Regions from separate parts of the Pantoea sp. S18 genome, predicted to be linked through region 1. Evidence: predicted binding sites of a transcription regulator. Region 1 holds the regulator's gene; each other region holds the start of a gene.

Region 1 (4,126 bases):
GTTGCGTATAGCACTCTAACTGCTCAATCAGCTGTTCGCGGGTCAGTGAACGTTGACGTGACGCCAGCAGCGCAGTCACGCACAGGTTCATGGCGTTTGCTGCACCGGCTTCGTTAATGCGCACCATCAGCTTCGCCGCAATGTCATTCACGGCCGGCGTCATCCACGCAGGACGTTGCGGTTCGATAGGATCAATCGCATCGCGCCATTCCGGCACGTTTTTGTTCAGGTAGTTCATCAACGGCAGCGGTTCGCCGAAGTTAACGTAGCCCTGACCCAGATTGCGCAGCTTACGCAAGCCGCGCACCATCTGCAGGAAGCTCTCTTTCTCTTTGGCCGCGCCACGCAGCTCTTTGGCATACGTGCCCACTTCCATCACGTGCTCGTAACCGATGTAGATCGGCACGAAGGTGATAGGACGACTGCCGCCGCGCAGCATCGCTTGCAGCGTCATCGACAGGGTGCCGGTTTTCGGGTCCAGCAAACGGCCAGTACGCGAACGTCCGCCTTCCACAAAGTATTCAACGGAGTAACCACGGCTAAATAGCTCGCCGAGATATTCACGGAACACGGTGGAGTAGAGTTTGTTGCCCTTAAAGGTACGACGAATAAAGAACGCGCCCAGACGACGGAAAATCGGGCCGGCAGGCCAGAAGTTCAGGTTGATACCCGCAGCAATGTGCGGTGGCACCAGGCCTTGATGATAAAGCACGTAGGAGAGCAGCAGATAATCCATGTGGCTGCGGTGGCAGGGCACATAGACAATCTCATGACCATCCTGCGCCAGCTGACGCACGCGCTCACCGCCATGTACGTTGATGCCCTGATACAGGCGGCTCCACAGCCAGCCCATCACGCGGTCAGTGACCTTAATCGCTTCGTAAGAGAAGTTCGCCGCCACTTCCTCCATCATTTCGATGGCGTTCTGCTGGGCTTTCTCATGCGAAATCTTTTTGCTGCGTGCTTCATCTTCTACCGCTTTTTCAATCGCTTTGGACTGTAATAGCTTGTTGAAGAGATCCTGACGTGCAGGCAGACGCGGGCCGACCGCAGCCAGACGTTGGCGAGCAAAGTGAATACGCGCCACGCGAGCCAGCTTCTGTGCAATCGACTTATCGGTGCCGTGTTCGGTCGCCATCTGGCGTAGCGAAACGGTTTGCGAGAAGCGTACAAAGCTGTCGCGGCCGTGCCACAGAATAGCGAAGAACTTCTGCACGCCATTGAGCACGCGCAGATGCGGCGTGGATTCACCGGATGTTTCACGTCCCGGCGCACGACCAAACATCACCGCGACCGGCAGCATTTGCACGTCGAGTTGCGGGTTACTGCGGTGCAAATCCAGATAATCGTGGAACAGCTTTACCGATTCGGGATTGGCCACGAAATAGGGAATCACGCGTGGGCCATCGTGAATAAACACGTGGCGCGGCAGCAGGGTGCCATCGATCTCCAGCGGAGCCAGCGGATCGGGCAGATCATGTTTCAGGCATTGAGCACGCAGCGTGAGCAGGTCAGCCTTTGAATCATAAGGCAAAACATACATCACCGGACGAGTCGGATCGATCCCGTGTTCAGAGACGGGATCGGTCGGAATGACCTTACTTTTTACCAAAATAGAGAGTGGTAAATTCAATAATTTGTAATAGAGTTTACGCCAACCTGACATAGACAACTTTAAGCCTCTTGTTAGCAAAGCGCGGCAAGCATACCAGAAAGCGCAGCGAAGGTCTGTGGCTCTGCCGCCTCATACTGCCCACACATTGACGTCAAAATAGATCAAGGGTTCCATAGACATGGCAAATAACGTCACCGGTTTAGTAAGAATAGTGAAAGCAGCCGGTTATTCCTGGCAGGGCCTGCGTGCCGCATGGCAGCACGAAGCCGCATTTCGGCAGGAAGCTGTTGCCGCGCTGGTGGCCATTCTCGTGGCGTGCTGGCTGGATGTAGATACCATCTCCCGCATCTTGATGATTGGCTCGGTAGTGCTGGTTATCATCATTGAGATCCTTAATAGCGCTATCGAAGCGGTGGTTGACCGAATCGGGCAGGAGCAACATCCGCTCGCGGGCCGCGCCAAAGATATGGGATCGGCCGCCGTATTGCTGACTATCTTACTGGCTCTGTTCGTCTGGATCGCGCTGCTCTGGACGCATTTGAGATAGGGATTCCAGATTCATCAAACCGCTGATTTTTCCCTCTGTTACGGTTTTCATTTCGCGAATACCTGTATATACTCACAGCGACTGTATAAACAACCAGGGGGCGGGATGAAAGCGTTAACTGCACGGCAGCAACAGGTCTATGACCTGATTCGCGACCATATTAACCAGACGGGCATGCCGCCAACGCGTGCGGAAATTGCTGCGCAACTGGGTTTTCGCTCGCCCAATGCTGCTGAAGAGCATCTGAAAGCGCTGGCGCGTAAAGGCGTAATTGAAATTGTTTCCGGCGCATCGCGCGGGATTCGTTTGCTAATGGAAGAAGAACCGAGCGAAGGGCTGCCGCTGATTGGCCGCGTCGCTGCCGGTGAACCCTTGCTGGCGCAGGAACATATTGAAGCCCACTATCAGGTGGATGCGAATCTGTTCAAACCGAGCGCCGATTTCCTGCTGCGCGTGAGCGGCATGTCGATGAAAGATATCGGTATTATGGATGGCGATCTGTTAGCGGTGCATAAAACGCAGGAAGTGCGTAACGGCCAGGTTGTCGTGGCGCGCATTGATGATGAAGTCACCGTGAAACGCTGGAAAAAGCAGGGTGCAATTGTTCATCTGCTGCCGGAAAACACCGATTTCCAGCCGATTGTTGTTGATACCCGTGAGCAGTCACTAACTGTTGAAGGTTTAGCTGTCGGGATTGTACGCAACGGCGAGTGGCTCTGATCAGTTTCTGATCCTCCCCAACTGCGGCGGTGTGAATTTGCGCTGACCGCAGTCTGCTGTTTTACTTCTCTGTGACTCTTTCTGCGGCTCACGCTGGCGCCATTATGCTGATTACCGCACATAACGGAATGGGCTGATGCAGCTGTTTTCCTCTTCAGATAAAACACTCTGGCGGCTAGCGCTGCCGATGATCCTGTCAAATATCACCGTCCCGTTACTGGGCGTGGTGGATACTGCCGTTATTGGTCATCTCGATAGCCCTATTTATCTCGGCGGCGTCGCCGTGGGCACAACGGCAACCAGCTTCATCTTTATGCTTCTGCTATTCCTGCGCATGAGCACCACCGGATTGACCGCTCAGGCATTTGGCGCCAATGACAAAACCGCGCTGGCGCGCGCCTTAACGCAACCGCTGCTGATTGCGCTGGTTTTTGGCGTGCTATTTATGGTGCTACGAACGCCGGTGAGCAGCTTGGCGGCAGCCTTGATGGGCGGCAGCCCGGAAGTGCAGCAGCAGGCGCAAATCTTTATTGAGATTCGCTGGCTGAGTGCGCCCGCAACCTTAGCCAATTTGGTGATTCTGGGCTGGCTGCTGGGCGTTCAATATGCGCGGGCACCGATGGTGCTGCTGATCATCGGCAATCTGGTAAATATCCTGCTTGATCTGCTGTTCGTACTGAAACTGCATTGGGGTGTGGCTGGCGCGGCGGCGGCTACCGCGCTGGCAGAATATGTCACGCTGGGCGTGGGTTTGTGGATGGTAGCGCGCGTGCTGAAAATGCGCGGTATCCACTTTACTCTGCTTAAAACTAGCTGGCGCGGCGATGCGGCGCGGCTATTCCGCCTCAATCGCGACATTATGCTGCGCTCTTTAATGCTGCAAATTTGCTTCGCCTCACTCACCATCCTTGGTGCTCGAATTGGCCCGGATGTGGTGGCGGTCAATGCGGTACTGTTGATGTTCCTCACTTTTACCGCATACGCGCTGGATGGTTTTGCCTACGCGGTTGAAGCCTGTTCAGGTGAAGCTGTTGGGGCCAAAGATCGCAGTCGGCTGTTGCTGGTTTGGCATGCGGCTTGCCGCCAGGCTTGCTTCGTCGCAGCGATCTTTGCGCTGATTTATGCGTTAACCGGCCCGCAAATAGTGGCGATGTTGACGTCACTGGAAGCGCTTCGCGAGATGGCCGACAGATATCTGATTTGGCAGGTGATTCTGCCGCTGGTTGGCGTTTGGTGTTATCTGC
Region 2 (4,126 bases), 140 kb from region 1:
AACTCTTCCATCCACTCCACGCTCGGCACATTCGGCGAGTGAATGTCATACACGCCCGGACCGATTTCGTTGGGATAGTCGAATTCCTTAAAGGTATCCAGCAGATCCATATCGGAACGTGAGGTTTCGATTGTGATAACGTCCGCATCCAGCGCGGCAATTGAATCCATGATGTCATTGAACTCGCAGTAACACATGTGGGTGTGAATCTGGGTGTCATCCTGCGCTACGGCGGCATTGAGACGGAACGCATCTACCGCCCAGGTCAGATACGCAGCCCAATCGGACTGATGCAGCGGCAGGCCTTCGCGCAGTGCCGGTTCATCGATCTGAATAATGCCGATCCCGGCTTTTTCCAGATCTTCTACTTCGTCACGCAGCGCCAGCGCAATCTGTTTGGCGATGGTTTCGCGGCTCACATCTTCACGCGGGAATGACCAGCAGAGAATCGTCACCGGACCGGTCAGCATGCCTTTCACCGGCTTGTCGGTCAGCGATTGCGCGTACTTCGCCCACTCAACGGTGATGGCTTGCGGACGGCTCACGTCGCCGATGATGATCGGGGGTTTAACGCAGCGTGAACCGTAGCTCTGTACCCAGCCATTTTGGGTGAACACGAAGCCGTCGAGGTTCTCGCCGAAATATTCCACCATGTCGTTACGCTCTGCTTCACCGTGCACCAGCACGTCGAGGCCCAAACGTTCCTGCTCAACAATCGCCTGTTTGATGTGTTCGGCGATGCCGGTGCGGTAGTTACCGCCATCAATGTTGCCTTTTTTAAAGTCGAGACGCAGGCCGCGAATTTCGGTGGTCTGCGGGAATGAACCGATGGTGGTGGTCGGCCATGCTGGCAGATTGAAGCGGTTACGCTGCGCTTTGGCACGTTCGGTGTAGTTGCTGTTACGTTCAACATCTTTGGCCTGGATTTTCGCCAGACGCTCGCCGACTGCGGCATTATGCACGCGCGTGGAGTTGGCACGCGCACGAATCGGTGCGCTCCACTCGACCAGCGAAGCGGCATCGTTGTTGTTCAGCGCCTGACTCAGCAGTGCAAGCTCAGCGCACTTCTGCAGGGCAAAGGCGAACCAGCTTTTCACTTCTTCATTGAGGCGCGTTTCCACGCTGAGATCGATTGGGCTGTGCAGCAACGAGCAAGATGATCCGATCCACAATTGTTGACGTTGACCCACCAGCGGCTGCAGGCGTGCAAACCAGCTGCTGAGATCCGCGCGCCACACGTTACGTCCGTTGATCACGCCGACGGAAAGCAGCCAATCTGCCGGGATCTGCTCATTAAGCTGTTGGATATCGTCTTTTCCGTGCACCAGGTCAACGTGAAGACCTTGCACCGGCAGCGCCTTGATCACGTCGAGGTTCTGACCGATGCTGTCGAAATAGGTGGTGAGCAGCAGTTTGCTTTCACCCTGCAGCGCGTCGTAAGCCGGTTTGAACGCATCGCGCCAGGCTTGTGGCAGTTCCAGCACCAATGCAGGTTCGTCGATTTGTACCCATTCAATGCCGCGTTTTTTCAGTTCCGCCAGCACCTGTTGGTAAACCGGCAGAATGTCTTTAAGCAGTGACAGGCGATCGAATTGCACACCTTTCACTTTACCCAGCCACAGATAGGTGACCGGGCCGAGTAGCACCGGTTTAATCTTGTGGCCGAGCGCTAGCGCTTCGTCGACTTCATCCAGCAATTGAGTCCAGGTCAGTTTGAACTGCTGGCCCTGAGTGAATTCCGGCACCATGTAGTGATAGTTGGTGTTGAACCATTTAGTCATTTCCGCCGCCGCCGCCGGTGCACCGCTTGGGGCGCGGCCACGGCCAAGACGAAACAGCGTGTCGAGATCGACGGATCCATCTTCGTTATGGTGGCGTGCAGGCACGTTGCCCAGCAGCAGGCTGGTTGTCAGCACGTGATCGTACCAGGCGAAATCGCCGACCGGCAGCAGATCGACGCCCGCCTCTTTCTGCTGTTGCCAGTGACGAGCGCGCAGTTCGCGCCCCACCGCCAGCAGCTCTTCTTGTGAGCTTTTACCTGCCCAGTAGCTTTCCTGTGCTTTTTTCAATTCACGACGCAATCCAACGCGAGGGAAACCGAGAGTGTGGTTCAGAATGGTCATTTTCTGTTCTCCAGATATTCTTAACTGAGTAGGGTGCAGAGATGTTTAGCCGTCCAGATGTTTACACCGCCATAATCTGCGAGTACTGTATGTTCCTCAAGCGCAATTTGTTCAATCTCGATGTGAAGGATTCTCATGATCGAACTCAAACACCTGCGGACGCTGCAGGCGTTACGGAACACCGGCTCGTTAGCCGCCGCCGCCTCACAGCTTCATCAGACGCAATCGGCGTTGTCTCACCAGTTCAGCGATCTGGAGCAGCGGCTGGGCTTTCGTCTGTTTGTGCGCAAAAGCCAGCCGCTGCGTTTTACGCCGCAGGGAGAGATTTTGCTGCAGTTGGCCGAGCAGGTTTTGCCGCAGATTCAGCAGGCTTTGCAGGCGTGTCATGAGCCGCATCAGGCCACGTTGCGTATCGCGATTGAGTGTCACAGCTGTATTCAGTGGCTGACGCCCGCGCTGAATAATTTCCGCCAGAGCTGGCCGCAGGTAGTGATGGATTTCAAATCCGGCGTCACCTTTGATCCGCAACCCGCATTGCAGCAGGGCGAGCTGGATGTGGTGTTGACCTCCGATATTCTGCCGCGCAGCGGATTGTTCTATTCACCGATGTTCGATTTTGAAGTGCGTTTGGTGATGGCACCGGATCATCCTTTGGCGCAGCTTGAGCATATTTCCCCGGAAGATATGGCCGATGAAGTGTTGATGATCTATCCGGTTCAGCGTCAGCGTTTAGATGTGTGGCGCCATTTCCTGCAGCCTGCGGGTGTGAGTCCAGCATTGAAGAGCGTGGACAATACGCTGTTGCTGATTCAGATGGTGTCGGCGCGCATGGGCATCGCCGCACTGCCGCATTGGGTGGTAGAGAATTTTGAGCAGCAGGGATTGGTGGTGACGAAGACCTTGGGCGATGGCTTGTGGAGCCGCTTGTATGCCGCCGTACGCGAAGGCGAGCAGCGTCAGCCGGTGATGGAAGCCTTTGTGCGGTTTGCCCGTCAGCACGCCTGTGAACATCTGCCCTTCGTGCGCGATGCCGCGCGCCCGGGCTCACTGCAAACCCTCTCATCCTGATGTTGTTGGGCGGCGAAGGTCGCCCGCGCTGTTATCCCTGTCCCGCCTGCTCTATAATGCGCCGCCTCAACCCGCGACCAAGAGAGTTTCACCATGATGAGTAACGATGTTCTGCGCAGCGTGCGCTATATGCTTGATTTGAGCGATAGCAAAGTGGTGGAGATTTTTGCCTTAGCGGGGAGTGAAGTTCCGCTAGAAGACGTGCAGGCGTGGATGAAGAAGGATGACGATGCTGCGTTTCGTAAGCTGCCGGATGTGTTGATGGGTTATTTCCTCAACGGTCTGATTTTTTACCGTCGCGGTAAAAGTGAAGATGCGCCCGCGCCTTCGATTGAGCGCCGCATGAATAACAACATTTTCATGAAGAAATTGCGTGTCGCGTTTGAGCTGAAGACCACCGATATCCCGGATGTGCTGCTGAAAGCGAACTTTAAGATTTCACAGGCTGAGGTTGGCGCGATTTTCCGCAACCCGGATCATAAGAATTTCCGCGAATGCGGTGACCAGATTCTGCGTAATTTCCTGAAAGGTTTGACGATGATTCATCGTCCGGGGCCGGCTAAGAAGGGTTAATCGCTTTCAGATCGGAGCCTGGTCAGGAAGTGGCCGCTCCGATCGCGAAGAAATATCACATCCATGTGGATCGCCCTCGCCATCCATGGCTCGGACGCTTCGCTTTTCGCAGCGGCCACTTCCTTCCCTTCTGGCTTTATGCGTTGCTTTTCTTACCTAATACCCAGCGTTTATGTACATAAAGGGATGCGAAAATCACGGCGGCACCGGCGATAAAACTCGGCCAATGCGGTTTCTCCTGCCAGATCGCCAGATTCACCAGCAAGCCTGCAGGCACATGCATGTTGTTCATAATGCCCAAGGTGCCGGCATCCACCTGCGTTGCGCCGTAGTTCCACATGAAGTAGCCCAAACCTGAAGCC
Region 3 (4,126 bases), 600 kb from region 1:
CTATGAGACCCTGAAGCTTACGCTGAAAGGCCTGAAAGGCGGTCACTCCGGTGCCGACATTCATCATGGTCTCGGCAACGCCAACAAACTGCTGGCACGCTTCCTCGCGCTGCACGCGCGTGAACTCGATGTGCGTCTGATCGAATTCACCGGCGGTACACTGCGTAACGCCATCCCACGTGAAGCTTTTGCTACGCTGGCGATCGACAGCCATAAAGTTGACGAACTGAAATCGGCTGCGGCCCATTTCCAGGCGACGCTGCTGAACGAGCTGGGCGTGAAAGAGAAGAACATCGCCGTCGTCGCTGAGTCGCTGGCGCATCAAGGCCAGGCGCTGAACGCTGACAGCCGCGATCGTTTCCTCAACCTGCTCAACGCCACACCAAACGGCGTGATCCGTAACTCCGATGTGGCGAAAGGCGTGGTGGAAACCTCGCTTAACGTCGGCGTGGTGACCATGGATCAGAGCAATGCCGAAATCATCTGCCTGATTCGTTCACTGATCGATACCGGCAAAGATTGGGTGGTTGAAGTGCTGACCTCGCTGGCCGATCTGGCCGGAGCGAAAAGCGCACCAAAAGGCGGCTATCCGGGCTGGCAGCCTGATGCCGATTCACCGGTGATGGCGCTGACGCGTAAAACCTACGAAGCGCTGTTTGGCAAAACGCCGAACATTCAGGTGATTCACGCCGGTCTGGAATGTGGTCTGTTCAAGAAGCCGTATCCGAACATGGATATGGTTTCGATTGGCCCAACCATTACCGGCCCGCATTCGCCGGATGAGCAGGTTCACATTGAAAGCGTGGGTCTGTACTGGAAGCTGCTGACCGCGCTGCTCAGCGTGGTGCCAGAAAAAGCGTAAGTTTTGAATTTCGCGACAAACCCGGCTTCGGTCGGGTTTTTTATGCCTACAACCCCAGCACCAACTGTCGCTCCAGTTGCGGATCCACCATCGTGACATGCAATCCCACCAGCCGTACGCCGCGCCCTGCTCTGCGTTCATCCCACGCCTGACGCGCCACCGCGATCATGTCTTCTTTATTCAGCACCGACCAGACATGCTCCTGCGTGGTTTGCTGGAAATCATTGAACTTGAGTTTCACGCCTTGTCGGGCGATCTGCTTATCCGGCTTGATGGCGGTTAAGCGGCGATCCAGCTCGGCATAGAGAAAATCAATAATCTCCAGACACTGCTCCCAGCTGTGAATGTCTTCCATTAGCGTGCGTTCAACGCCAAGCGATTTACGTTCGCGCTCAACCACCACATTGCGCTCATCAACACCGTTGCTGCGTTCCCATAAAATACGGCCAAACTTGCCAAAGCGTTTGAGCAGCAAAGCCAGATCGGCACGCTGCACATCAGCGCAGGTACGCAATCCCATCTCTTCCAGCTTTTTGGTCGCCACTTTACCGACGCCAGGAATTTTGCTCAGCGGCAGCGTGAGTAAAAAATCGGACATCGCGTCAGGCGTAATCACATATTGCCCGTTGGGTTTGTTGAGATCGGAAGCGATCTTGGCGAGGAACTTGATCGGTGCGATCCCGGCAGAAGCGGTTAACCCGGTTTCACGCAGGATATCGGCGCGAATTGCCTGCGCCATCAGCGTGGCCGAACCGTGGCAATGCAGGCTGTCGGTGACATCCAGATAGGCTTCATCCAGCGATAGCGGTTCAATCAGCGAGGTGTAACGCGAGAAGATGTCGCGGATTTGGCGGGAGGCTTCTTTATAGGCATCAAAGCGGCCAGGCAGCAGCCGCAGATGCGGGCAAAGTTTGAGCGCCATGCCGGTAGGCATCGCGCTGCGCACGCCATATTTGCGTGCTGGATAGTTGGCGGTGCTGATCACGCCACGCTGCACGCGACTGCCGCCAATGGCGATCGGAATATCACGTAAAGAGGGATCGTCGCGCATCTCAACCGCGGCGTAAAAGCAGTCCATATCGACATGAATAATTTTGCGCATACGCCCTCCTGAGTACTGGATAAGTATACAGCAGCGAAAAATATCGGCAATAATTGTTGAGAGAGAGATTAAAGTTTACAAATTAGTGGTCGTATTCCTTTTAGGAACGCGCCATTTTCTCGGACACTGGCTTGATTAAAAGCCAGACAATGTTAATGTTGCGCTGCGATAGCGGATATTTCCGATAATGCAATACCCGGACGCTCAGCGTCATCGTCTCTCTTCAATTCAAGGTATCTACAGAATGGGCAGAATCGCATTAACGCTTGCGATGATTCTTATGCCAGTCCTTAGCTGGGCAATTAACCCCGAGCCTACGCAACCGCTGGCTCCGGTGAGCAAAGAGTTAAAGAAACAACTAATTGGCACCCCCGTTTTTATTCAGATTTTCAAGGAAGAGCGTACGCTGGAACTGTACGGCAAAATCGGTAATGAATATCGTCTGCTGGACAGCTATCGCATCTGTAATTTCTCTGGCGGTTTAGGACCTAAACGTCGTCAGGGCGATTTCAAAAGTCCGGAAGGCTTTTATAACGTCAAGCTGAATCAGTTGAAACCGGATAGCCGTTTCTATCGCGCTATTAACACCGGTTTCCCGAATCAATACGATCGCGCTAAAGGTTATGACGGTAACTATTTAATGATTCACGGTGATTGCGTATCGATTGGTTGCTACGCGATGACCAATGCGTCTATGGATGAAATCTTCACCTATACCAATGCCGCGCTGCGCAATGGTCAGCAGGAAATTCAGGTCAACATCTATCCGTTCCGCATGACCGACAGCAATATGCAACGTCATAAATACTCGACGTACATTAACTTCTGGCGTGAACTGCAGCCGGGCTATGCGTACTTTGCCAAGTACCGTGTGCCGCCAACGGTGAATGTGACGGCCACCGGCCAATATGCGGTGAACAGCACGCCGGTGATCTCTACACCGGATGCTGCCTCGAAATCATTCCTGGCGCTCACCCAGGCAAAATAATGCCCACTTGCCTGGCACTATCCGGTGCCAGGTTTCATTGCCTGTCAGCGGTTGCGTGGCAATCACCGTCACCACATCCTGCGGCGTAGTCTGCTGCTGAAAATCAATCTCCACATCCTGATCGAGCAGCGTGGCTTTGCCAAACGGCGCGCGGCGCGTAATCCAGTAGAGATTGGTCGAACAGAACGCCATCAGGTAGCGCCCATCCGATAACAGCATGTTGAAGACGCCCTTCTCACGCATTTCTGCTGCCAGCTCGGCAATGTAGCGGAACACCGCCGGCCAGTTACCTGGCGTGCGCGGGTAACGCTCGGTCAGTTTGTGCAGCATCCAGCAGAACGCTTTCTCGCTGTCGGTTTCGCCAATCGGACGGAACGGCCCGGTATCCAGCTGGCGATAACCTTTCAGCTGACCATTGTGTGCATAGGTCCAGTTGCGGCCCCACAACTCACGCGTGAACGGATGGGTATTTTCCAGCGACACTTCCCCGCGATTCGCCTGGCGGATATGCGCCACCACGGAATGCGATTTAATCGGGTATTCCTGCACCAAACGGGCAATCGGCGAGTTAAAGCTCGGCTGCGGATCTTTGAAGGTGCGGCACCCTTTTCCTTCGTAGAAAGTGATGCCCCAACCATCTTTGTGCGGCCCGGTTCCACCGCCACGCTGCACCAGACCGGTAAAACTGAAACAGATGTCCGTGGGGACATTGGCGCTCATCCCGAGCAATTCGCACATAGCAACCGCCTTAAGTTAGATCCTCTCGCGCACGGCGAGAGGAACGCATCATTACTTAACCATCTCTTTTTCAATCAACAGCATCAGGATGTGGATCACTTTGATATGGATCTCCTGAATGCGGTCGGCATAGCCAAAGTGCGGCACGCGAATTTCAATATCCGCTGAACCTGCCATCTTGCCGCCATCTTTACCGGTCAAAGTAATCACTTTCATGCCTTTTGCGCGCGCAGCTTCCACCGCTTTGATGATGTTGGCAGAGTTACCGGAGGTTGAGAGGCCCAGCAGCACATCGCCTTCGCGACCTACCGCTTCGATATAGCGCGAGAACACATAGTCGTAGCCAAAATCGTTGCTGACGCAAGAGAGATGGCTGACATCAGAAATGGCAATCGCAGGGTAGCCAGGACGGTTTTCACGATAGCGCCCAGTCAGC

The links. Region 1 encodes LexA, which represses DNA repair genes until DNA is damaged. Its sites were predicted from a motif close to TNCTGTATGTACATACAGNA; they were not measured.
Region 2: a site for LexA is predicted at 2,207-2,226, ahead of metR (HTH-type transcriptional regulator MetR). Genes of this name have one in related genera too.
Region 3: a site for LexA is predicted at 1,978-1,997, ahead of dinB (DNA polymerase IV). Genes of this name have one in related genera too.

What each region holds. Positions count from the first base shown of each region.
Region 1 covers NZ_CP142688.1:350,764-354,889, forward strand. Annotated here, with positions in the region: gene plsB (glycerol-3-phosphate 1-O-acyltransferase PlsB) at 1-1,666, opposite strand, end outside; gene VIJ98_RS01565 (diacylglycerol kinase) at 1,794-2,162, shown strand; gene lexA (transcriptional repressor LexA) at 2,268-2,882, shown strand; gene dinF (MATE family efflux transporter DinF) at 3,019-4,126, shown strand, end outside.
Region 2 covers NZ_CP142688.1:207,749-211,874, reverse strand. Annotated here, with positions in the region: gene metE (5-methyltetrahydropteroyltriglutamate--homocysteine S-methyltransferase) at 1-2,123, opposite strand, end outside; gene metR (HTH-type transcriptional regulator MetR) at 2,259-3,191, shown strand; gene VIJ98_RS00930 (DUF1456 family protein) at 3,285-3,764, shown strand; gene VIJ98_RS00925 (carboxylate/amino acid/amine transporter) at 3,901-4,126, opposite strand, start outside.
Region 3 covers NZ_CP142688.1:949,299-953,424, reverse strand. Annotated here, with positions in the region: gene pepD (beta-Ala-His dipeptidase) at 1-862, shown strand, start outside; gene dinB (DNA polymerase IV) at 909-1,964, opposite strand; gene dpaA (peptidoglycan meso-diaminopimelic acid protein amidase) at 2,209-2,952, shown strand; gene VIJ98_RS04160 (class II glutamine amidotransferase) at 2,923-3,690, opposite strand; gene lpcA (D-sedoheptulose 7-phosphate isomerase) at 3,742-4,126, opposite strand, start outside.